2 regions of the Paenibacillus sp. OT2-17 genome follow, and region 2 is predicted to be linked to the other one. Evidence: riboswitches for the same ligand, from Rfam matches in the RefSeq annotation. Region 2 holds a riboswitch; the other holds the start of a gene.
What was found. Region 2 has a riboswitch for thiamine pyrophosphate ahead of tenA (thiaminase II). Riboswitches for the same ligand answer to the same signal wherever they lie in the genome.
Positions count from the first base shown of each region.

Region 1 (7,532 bases), on a different contig from region 2:
TGCTGGTGACATCGAACTCAGGAATAGTCAAGCCCGATAAGAAGCCGACCATGTTCACAGTCCCTCCGGTACGAAGTGCATTGATGGATTGCGCCATTGTTGCCGCTCCCCCTACATCCAGGACATGGTCGACTCCGCCGTCTGTCAGCTCCAGAACCACCTTATCCCACTCGGGAACTTCCGAATAGTTGATTGTCTGCCATGCGCCGAGATCCTTTGCCCGTTCCAGCTTGTCATTGCTGCTCGATGTGATAATTACCCTTGCTCCCGCCATCAGAGAGAATTGAAGCCCAAAGATGGAAACACCGCCTGTTCCTTGCAAGAGCACCGTATCCCCCGCTCGCAGCCCACCGGATTCCATCAGCATGCTCCATGCGGTTAATGCTGCAATCGGCAAGGTGGAAGCCTCCTCCCAAGAAAGGTGATCCGGAATGGCGACGACCCCTTCTTCATGCAGAACGATATATTCAGACGCCACTCCACTGAGCGGGCCTCCCAGACTGTCCTTTAAGACCTCCGCTCTCGTGCTCCCGCCAATGAATTTCTGTTGTAAATTTGCCGCTACCCTTTGTCCAATCTGAAATTTTGTCACCCCTTCGCCCACAGCTACAATTTCACCCGCTCCATCGGATAACGGAATGAAGGGAAATTGAATGCCGATCGGCATTAGCCCGTTGATAATCACCAAATCCCGGTAATTCAGGGACGCTGCCCTTATGCGGATCAGAACTTCCAGCCGTCCCGGCACCGGTATGTCAAGTTCCGTCAAGGTTAACTCTTCAAAGCCAAAACCGTCTTTCAGTTGCACTGCTTTCATTTTGGTTGTCCTCCCTGTAATGTTAAACTTTTTACCCCAGTATGGATACAGTGTATTGCGAAAGTAACACCGTTTCTTATACAATACACTGTATCCAATTGTCTTCAAGACGTCAATCTTTACTTTAAAAATAAAAACGGTCGTAAACTGCCTCCGGGCTTTTAACGTTCCTTACCAAGTAAAATTGGAGACTGGGTGGCTTCGCTTGTCCAGAACTTACTCAGGTGGGCAAGCATACCAAAAAACGCGAGTTGCAGGGGTGAAATAACCTCTGCAACTCGCGTTTTTTACATTAATGGTGATAAAGCGCTGTCCAATAGAATTGGAATTTGCTTATGCCACAGCCTTATTTAAGCTCCAATTTTTATAAACTACGTCTACTTAAATTTGTTCCTGACTATATTACGCTACTAAGCATAAAATTGGAGGGCGGACCAGGCTCCGGCTTGCCAAACAAATAACCCTGAGCCAGTGACACACCTGCTTCACGACAAAATTCAAAATCCTCCATCTGCTCTACGCCTTCAGCCAACACTTGGCCTCCAAAACGAAAAGCCGATTCTACAATCCCTGTAATTTGCCGCTTCTGATCACTGTTACTATGACAGCCGTCAATTATACTGCGGTCAATTTTAACATAATCCGGCTGAAGGCAATTCATAAGCTCTGTCGTAGAATAACCTGCCCCCACATCGTCCAGGGCAACCGAAACTCCTCGATTGCGATATTGATCAAAGATATGATGCAAAAAATTAAGGTCGTCTATCTCTTCCGTTTCTACGACCTCAAATACAAAATCCTTCGTACTCATGGATAACCGATCAATCGTCTCAAAGGTGTGATTCAAGCAATAAGCCGGATTATAAATGGTGGAAGGGAGAAAGTTAATAAAACGTTTAATTCCCGCCGGAAGGCATGTTGCACTTTTTTCAATAGCGGAAATACGAGCCGAGCGATCCAGATGAGCATGCAAGCCAGCTTCACGGGCGATTTCAAACAGCCGGAAAGGCTGAAAAGGTCTCTCTGCATGTGACGGACGCAGCAAAAACTCAAACCCGATAATATCCAGCTTGTGATCAACAATAGGCTGCATATGGCTGGAAAAACTTTGATCCTTAATAATACTCACGATATCTGGATGTTGCAGTCTGGCTTGCAATTGACTAAATAAAAGCCAGTCCTCATATCCTTCGATATAATGCAAGCCCGTTACCACAACTTGCATATGGTTCAGGTATTCCTGCGGCAGATGAGCCAGTCCGTTAACCAACTGTTCCAGCTCTGAACGGCTGTCAAAGCGAAACTCTATGCTGCCCTCACGCCCATGTTCCTGCTTCAGTTGTTCCGATAGCATACCCAAACCATCTAATGCTGGAGTAAGCGACACCCTGGAATGCCTAATTCTGAGCAATCCTTGATCCTTAATAGGTAATATGATGCTGCAATTGCTGCATGTCATAATGGTCCTCCTCGGAACAATTTTCCGGTTTTTTCACCATTATATCACAAATAACTAGAACAAAAGCACTATATAATTACGTGTTTTTACAAAAAAGTAGCTTATTCTTAACGACAACTTAGGACTTAAGTATATATTCGACAAAAATCAGAAAACTTTTTTGCAATCATGATAAATTCGGGGCTGCTGTTTTTGGCATCAAAAAAAGCAGCAAATCTCTTGGTTAAAGAGACTTGCTGCTTCATTCTGATATTGATTGAAAACTAAAGTTCGAAGTTATTTGGACGCCTTTGGCTTCGTTGTTTTAGCTGGTTTAACAGCTGGTTTTGCTGTTGCTTTCACGGGAGCCACAGCTTCCTTTACAGGAGTCGTTGCTGCACTAGGCTTAGCGCCAGCTTTTAAGCTGTATTTGGCAAAGCCGTCTGCCGCGCTGCTCAAGTATGAAATTTGTTGATTTCCTGCCAGCACGTCTTTGGCATCAGGAGAGGACTCGAAAGTAACCCTTGCCTGACCAAAAGGAGCAATAGACCAATTGCCATCCGCCGATGGATTAATCGTTCCGTTCGTACGGATATAGTCAATAATGACCTGGCGACTTTCATCCGGTGCTGCCATCACAATTCGTTTGCCATCTGGGTTAGCCAGTTTGGATGAGGAAGCACGATAGTTATTGGTGGCTACGATAAATTTCTGCGCAGGATCAATAGCCTTCCCATTGTATTGCAGATCCTTGATACGATGAGCTGAAGAATCAATAATCGTTCCCTTGGCATCATATCGTGCAGGCTGAGTTACATCAATCTGGTAATTCACACCGTCAATGACATCAAAATTGTAGGTTGGGAAATCTTTGTTGATCAGCGATTGCTCCTCAGTTTGCTTTGGATCAATGCGGTTGAACTGACCTGCAGACCACTCCAGCCATTCCTGAATTTCAGCACCGGTCACTTCTACAGCATGAACCGTGTTCGGATACACATACAGGTCGGACACGTTTTTAATCGCTACCGTACCTTCAGGAATGTTTGTGTAATACTCGGCTCCGTTTCGACCACCGGCCTTGAATGGAGCGCCTGCCGACAATACGGGAAGATTTTCGTATTCGGTCCCTTTAAGATGGTTTTGAACATACCATTTCTGTGCATTCGTCACAATTTGAATGGAAGGTTCATCCTGCACTAATGCAAAATAACTGTTAATCGGTGCAGTCGTTGTTCCAACAGGTTGGCGAACATAATCCAGCGTTCCTTGATGCTCTTCCTTGATCGAATCTGTCAGTTTGTAGTCAGGAGTAAACTGCACAGCCTGGTTAGTGGTACTCACAACCGGACGTACTTCAGACTGAGAGTTAGTTACGTTCCACTCGCGGTTTCTCTTTTCCAGGCTCAGGTCAATAATACCCAGCTCCTTGCCCCATGAGGAAGCCTCCACAGCCGGTACGCCGTTAATGGTTCCTTTATCTAGATCTACACCCTTCATTTCTTTAAAATCAGGGCCGGGGAAAGATTTATGAGCATGCCCAAACAAAATAGCGTTAATTCCGTCCACCTGGCTTAAATATTTAACGGCATTCTCCATCATTGGCGTTTGCGGCACATCCTCATAACCTGTGTGCGCAAGCACGACAATAATGTCAGCACCTTCCGTCTTCATTTGAGGAATAAACTTTTTCGCCGTTTCCACAATATCCTTCGTAACGACTTTATCCTTCAAATTGGCTTCATCCCACTGCATAATTTGTGGTGTGACCAAACCGATGACGCCCACTCTAAGGATGTGCTCTTGGCCCTTCTCGTCCGTTACCGTTTTATCAAGAATTCGATAAGGGGTAAAATGATTTTTAGTAGCTTGCCCCCCCTTGTCAACATAAACATTCGCATTTACGTAAGGAAAATCGGCTCCCTTGAGCGATTTCTCCAGAAAATCGAGACCGTAGTTGAATTCGTGGTTACCCACTGTCGCCGCATCATAGCCCATCAAGTTCATCATCTTGTAGACTGGATGGACACCGCCTTCTTTTTCATAGGTTTTGTTTCTGGCCATATAATCGCCTAATGGATTGCCCTGTAACAAATCACCGTTATCGAACAGCATGCTGTTTCTTGTTTCACTACGCGCCTGTTGGATCAAACCAGCTGTGCTAATCAAGCCATATTCGTTGGTTTCTTTGTCTGAATAGTAATCATAGTTCATCAGCGACGCATGAATATCCGTTGTTTCCATGATCCGCAAATTCACCGTAGCGCTATCGCGAGAATCGCTAGCTGCCCAGGATGGAGCGGCCGAAAACACCAGCATGCTACAAGCCACAACTGCTGCTGTAAACCCTTTAAACCAATTTTTACGAAATAACAAAATATACCCCTCCTCATTAAGGTGTATGCCTCATATACATACTTTTGCACATATATGTAAGCCTTGAACCCACCATTTCTATTTTAATCCAACGCCAGATAAAAGAGTAGTCATTTACTTAAATTATTTATGAAAAAATAATTAATTTTCTCAAAAAATAAAAAGCCAGCAAACCTCCTAAAAAACTCGGAGATTCACCGGCTTATCCATTTATATTCGTATTACTTCTTCCAAACCTGGCGCTCAGATTGCTGACCCACATACTCAATGCGTGTCGGATTCACGTCCAGAATGACATAATCGGGATCATCCGGTCCGGAAAACCATTCCTTCAAGGAATCGTTCCACACTTGTTTGCGCAGCCCCTCATCAGCTGTGATCTGGACGGTAGCCTCCACTTCTACGACTTCCTTCGTACCGCCAACTTCATAACCCAGCAGCAGATAAGCATTCGGATTGTCCTTTAGCTCCTCCACTTTATGAGTTTTGCGATCTGTCGCCAGATGAATGTTCATTCCATCGTTAAAAAGGGCCATATAGCGTACTTTCGGTTTGCCACCCTCTACCGTACCTAACGAGCAAAATTTGTTGTTATCCAAAGCCTTCACAATGGCTTGTTCCAGTTGGTTGCGATCCAATGTTTCCGTTTTACCCACAGTACAACAACTCCTTTTCACGAATTTGAATTCTCTACGGCCACGCCATTGGGCACCAGCCCATCTGAACCTACCTGCGTAGCTGTTCTGAAAATAACATGACCGGATCGAATCGAATTGATTCATGCTCATTTTCAGATCAAAGCTCACAGTAAAAGTGTACCCTGTGGTTTGGCAAATGAACCGTCATCTCTCCCTTCATGCTGGACAGACCCGCATTCAAGGCATATAATCGTCGTATTAAACCCGAATAAATGAACCCATTAAACCATACAATGCCAGGGGTGCTGGAATCGGCCGGCTGAGAGTGTGTCCCAAGACACTGACCCTTACAACCTGATCTGGGTAATGCCAGCGTAGGAATGCTTAAGCAAGATGTGCCTTTTTTACATAGGACCATCCCTTACTTTGGTATATACAAGCGCAAGCGTCCCGGAAACTCGGGGCGCTTTTTTTGTTGAAGATTATGTTGTTGGAAAGATCGCGTCCGGCAGATGTTATTTTTAGAAAATGGGGAACTTAAGCTGTCTGATTGGACGGATAACGGGTAATTAAAGGAGAGAACACAACGATGAAGCGCATGAAAATATTAAGCCTGGGACTGATCAGTCTGTGGCTCATGGCCCTGACCGCTTGCGGTGGAAGTCCCCCCACATCCCAAGAAGCGGCTCCCGCTACCGACACTCAAACGTCTACTCCGGCAAAGGGGCTCAAAGATGTTAAAGTCGTGCTCGACTGGACACCCAATACGAATCATACGGGACTCTATGTCGCTAAGGACAAAGGATTTTACGAAAAAGCGGGTTTGAATGTCCAAATTGTTCAACCTGGTTCAGGCGGAGCTGATCAAATGGTTGCTTCTAATGCTGCACCTTTTGGTATCAGCTACCAAGAAGGCGTCACACAGGCTCGTACGCAAGGCGTGCCGCTTGTATCCATCGCTGCGGTGATTCAGCATAATACCTCAGGCTTCGCAGCCCCGGTAGATCGTGGAATTAAGAGCCCGAAAGATTTTGAAGGTAAAAAATACGGCGGTTGGGGCTCTCCCGTAGAAGAAGCGGTCATGAAATCCATCATGGATTCAGACAAAGGCGATGTGAGCAAAGTGAAGATCATCAACATGGGCAATGCAGACTATTTTACAGCCGTGAAGCGGGATATCGACTTTGCCTGGATTTTCTACGCATGGACCGGAATCGAGGCCCAGCTTCGAGGTGAGCCATTGGATATGCTGTATGTAAAAGATTATTCCAAAAGCCTCGATTACTATACACCTGTAATTGTGAGCAACGAACAGACAATAAAAAATGATCCCGAGCTGGTCAAAGCGTTCATGGACGCTACCGCACAAGGCTATGAATACACTATCGCCCATCCAGAAGAAGCCGCGGACATCTTAGGCAAAGCTGTACCGGAGCTGGATAAAAAACTGGTACTTGCCAGCCAAAAATGGCTAAGCCCGCGTTATCAGGACGATGCCGCGCAATGGGGTGTGCAAAAACCGGAGGTATGGCAAAACTATTCGGACTGGATGTACGAACGCAAGCTGCTCAGCAAGCCTTTGGAAGTCGATAAAGCCTTCACAAACGGTTTCCTGCCCAAGCGTTGATCATTTGTTAAAACGCTAAATAAGACTGATCTAGAGAAGTGAACAAAGCGCCACTACGCAGTCGGATGGTGCTTCCCATCGCTGCTGTACCCAGATTTCTTTTATAAATATCCAGAGGTTGAAATCTGGGTACAAAGGCGAACGCTAACGCTTGTACAGCACCATTCCGCCCACTTCGTTCTCGTTCTACTTGGTTTATTCTTTAGCTTTTCATATTATCTAAGCGCTAAGTAGGTGCGCTTGTGTGTTAAAAATGCCACACAAACCAGCTTTAAAAATAGGGTGCTTTTAAGGCGGTTGGCAGCGTAGTGGTTCATTTGAATCTGGAGAAGCGCAGCGATCGTAAGATCAAATGAACCGCGAAGCGGTCTCCCCGCCTTAAACCACCATATTTTTTTAATAACACTCCAAATAAAGGACAGGTGAATTTTCATGGCTAACACACTGCTCAGTATTCAAGTCATCCCTAAGACTCCTAATAACGAGGACTCTTACCCGTATGTAGATAAGGCGATTGAGGTCATTCAGCGCTCCGGCGTCAAACATCAGGTGAATCCATTGGATACGACCATGGAGGGCGAGCTCGACGAGTTGCTGAAAGTGGTTAAAGAAATGCACGAGGCTTTGACGGAAGCG
Region 1 is NZ_WUDQ01000007.1:54,464-61,995, reverse strand. Features, by position in the region: gene GRP75_RS03975 (zinc-dependent alcohol dehydrogenase family protein) at 1-817, opposite strand, end outside; gene GRP75_RS03970 (EAL domain-containing protein) at 1,215-2,276, opposite strand; gene GRP75_RS03965 (bifunctional 2',3'-cyclic-nucleotide 2'-phosphodiesterase/3'-nucleotidase) at 2,553-4,631, opposite strand; gene GRP75_RS03960 (pyridoxamine 5'-phosphate oxidase family protein) at 4,853-5,287, opposite strand; TPP riboswitch at 5,558-5,667, shown strand; gene GRP75_RS03955 (ABC transporter substrate-binding protein) at 5,859-6,896, shown strand; gene GRP75_RS03950 (hypothetical protein) at 7,112-7,330, opposite strand; gene GRP75_RS03945 (MTH1187 family thiamine-binding protein) at 7,329-7,532, shown strand, end outside.
Region 1: another riboswitch for thiamine pyrophosphate. It lies ahead of GRP75_RS03955 (ABC transporter substrate-binding protein); the one in region 2 lies ahead of tenA (thiaminase II).

Region 2 (3,633 bases):
AGGTCTAATCCTACAACTTCGATCTGTTCCGCTGTTGCTTCCTGTGGTAGCGGATATACGCCGTGGACCCCTAAAGTATTCTGTACAGTAACGGCCGTAATAGCCGACATGCCGTACACGCCAAGCTCCTGAAAGGTTTTGAGATCGGCTTGAATCCCGGCCCCGCCGCCACTGTCCGAACCGGCAATCGTCAGTGCTCTGGGTACACGAACGTCTGTCATCGCGCACCACCTGCTGTGGTTGTTCCGGCTTCACGGACAGTGACATGCCCCTCTAGCGAACCTGTATGTAGTTTGGCGAGTTCGTCGAGAAAGGCAATCTGGAAGCTGCCGGGCCCCAGTTCTGCGGTACGTGCTGCGGCTCGGGAAGCTGCTGCACCGTAAAATGCCAAGCCTGCTGTACCTGCGAGCAGCAGGCTGGGTTCAACAGCTGCAAAGGCACCTAACACAGAGGTCAGCAGGCAGCCTGCTCCGGTTACCTTCGTGAGCAGCGCGTCTCCACCGCTTATCATTCGTGCTTCGGCCCCATCGGTGATGACGTCCTCTTTTCCAGTAATGACAACCATTGTATTGAGCGTTTGAGCAGCCCGAATTGCCAGATCGACATTTCCGCTGTCAGCACTGTCACCAGCATCTACGCCTTTAATCTCACGCGCTTCTCCAACAAGATGCGCGACTTCGGCTGCATTGCCCCGCACCAATGAGATTTTGACTTCTCTCAGGATTCGCAGTGCCGATTCGGTTCTAAAGCTCGTTGCTCCCGCACCGACCGGATCTAGCAGGACCGGAACACCGTGTGCATTCGCCGATTGTCCAGCAATGATCATGGCATCCACCAGTTCGCGGTTCAGCGTACCGATGTTTAACACGACGGCTCCCGCTATTTTTGCCATGTCTGCTACTTCCTCGGGTGCATAGGCCATCACCGGGGAGGCGCCCAATGCATACAGGCCGTTGGCCGTAAAGTTAGTGACTACCACATTGGTCATATTGTGAACGAGAGGTTTGCTGTTTTGTACCTTCGTCAGGAGATCCGAATAACTTTTTTCCCATGTACTCATAATGATTATCCTCTCTATAGTTGGTGGTTCAACAGGGCATTAACCGTACTTCACGCATCGAATCGCCAGGCTGACTATTCCAAGACCGCTGCCTGCATCTGGACCGGCCATTCTTCCTGGTTATAAGCCATGTCCCAGAACTTATATTCCAGCTGGCAGCTCAGTATAAAATGCTCAATCATCCGCTCTCGCTCAGCAGCCGTTGCGCCTTCTGCCCAAGCATCTACACGTTCTCGGAACTTGAGTGTTGTATCATCAAGCTGGTCTCCATAGAAGCCCATCCATTCATAGAACGGATGAGACTCATCCGGCTTTACTTCATCCAGCAGCCTGCGACCAATCTCGGCATACGTCCACATACATGGCAGCAGCACAGCCAAGATCTCGCCCAGGCTGCCCTCATGCGCAACCGTCAGCATGTGACGGATATAGTGATGGGCCGACGGAGCGAGCGGATATCCCTGCAACTCTTCATAGCTCACCCCTGCGACAGCACAGAAATTTTGATGCGGATGAACCTCGCTGTGGAGAATAAAAGAGATTTGTTCATTAAATACAGCCATGTCCTCCCGATTCGTGCATTTGGAGATTGCGATGCCGTATATCCGCATGTAGGCGTTCAAATATTCAAAGTCCTGTTTTACATAGTGAATCAGCTGTCCCCTTGTCAAACTTCCTTCAGCAATACCTCTCACAAAGGGATGCTCAAAAATCGCTTGAAAAATGCCGTCCGCCTGCCGACGGAGTTCTTGTGTAAAACTCAATTTCCCCACCTCCATTAAATTGAAGAGCAAGAAGTCCTGTAAGAATATAATTCCGGAACAACGCTAAAAAGCCGCCCCGGAAAAATGGAGCGGCTTCAACAATAGGCCCAATACGCAAAAAACGCTTGAAACCTTATATACGAAGGCTCCACTTTCCTACGCTAGTACGAACTAGATCAGGTTCAAAGGGTCCAAGATACGCTCTTGTCTCAGCCATAGTGGCTCCCCTAGTGGACTTCTATTCTTTTGACTATTACTGTACATTCGTTCATATGCTATGTCAAACATAGTGTACAAAATATTAAATTTCCTCTAGTTAGGTGTTTTGGGCTTAGTGAGGGTGATGAATTACACTTTCCACTGCTTTGACCTTGGCATATTTCGGTTTCCACATTGCATCTTGTATAGCTTGTTCCACATCTGAAATGTGCGCCTGCGCTACCTGATCCTGAATCGCGGCTTTTGCAACCGCAATCGCAACAGCGTACGAAACTTCGCGTAATTTTCGGATATGAGGGAGTAGCGCACCGCCAGGCGTATTCGAATCTACACCATTGGCAACAGCAACTGCTGCCGCTGTAAACATCGCAGGGGTAATCCTTTTGGCTTTAACCACAATCGCACCCAGACCCAGTCCCGGAAAAACAAAGGCATTGTTCGCCTGTCCAATCTCAAAATTTGTATCGTTATAGGTAACGGGCTCAAAAGGACTTCCGGTTGCGATCAGTGCTCTGCCATCTGTCCACCGGATCAAATCCTCGGGTACTGCTTCTGCAAGGTTTGTAGGATTGGACATGGGCATAATGATCGGGCGTTCTACATGCTTTGCCATCTCCTTGATGATCTCTTCAGAAAAGGCACCTGCTACACCGGAAGTTCCAATCAATATCGTAGGCTTCACCTGACGGATGACCTCCAGTAGCGGTATTTTGCCGTCACCCGACCGGGTCCATGAGCTGACTTCATCCTTTTTGCGCACATACGGTTTCTGATACTCCAATACGTCTTCCATATCTTCCGTTAACAGCCCGCGATAATCAAAGGCCCAAAAGGACTTGAATGAATCATCTACGGAAAGGCCATCCTCGATCATAGCGCCCCGAATTTGATCAGCGTTACCGATCCCTGCAGCCCCTGGGCCGAAAACAAGTATTTTTTGTTCACGCAACGGAGTCTTGGTGACACCCACCGCCGAAAGAATCGCAGCCAGGGTCACTGCTCCTGTACCTTGTATATCATCGTTGAAGGTGAGTATGCTTTGACCGTATTTTTCTATAATATGGCGCGCATTAACGCTACCCACATCTTCCCAATGTAAAAGCGCCTTCGGGAATTGCGCTAACGTTTTGCTGATAAAAGTATCAATAAACTGGTTATAGACTTCTCCGCGAACTCGTTTATGGCGGTTTCCGATGTACAGTGGATCATTCAGCAGCTTTTCATTATTCGTGCCTACATCCAGTACAATTGGCAGCACCCGCCCAGGATGAATGCCTGCCGCAGCCGTATATACTGCAAGCTTGCCAATAGCAATGTTAATCCCCCCGACGCCCCAGTCACCAATCCCCAAAATACTTTCGGAATCTGTCACGACAATCAGATCCACATCATGGCCGCTCAAACCAGAATTATGGAATGCTTGTCCAATACCGTTCGGGTTATCTATCGACAAATATACGCCTCCAGGGCGGTTGTACTCGTGACTATATTCTTGAATCGCGGTTCCTACGGTCGGCGTGTAGACTACGGGCAGCATTTCACTCAAATGATCGGTTAGCAGCCGGTAGTAGAGTACGACATTTCGGTTGT
Region 2 is NZ_WUDQ01000342.1:297-3,929, reverse strand. Features, by position in the region: partial or broken gene GRP75_RS20825 (bifunctional hydroxymethylpyrimidine kinase/phosphomethylpyrimidine kinase) at 1-221, opposite strand, end outside; gene thiM (hydroxyethylthiazole kinase) at 218-1,060, opposite strand; gene tenA (thiaminase II) at 1,135-1,824, opposite strand; TPP riboswitch at 1,961-2,063, opposite strand; gene GRP75_RS20810 (NAD-dependent malic enzyme) at 2,156-3,633, opposite strand, start outside.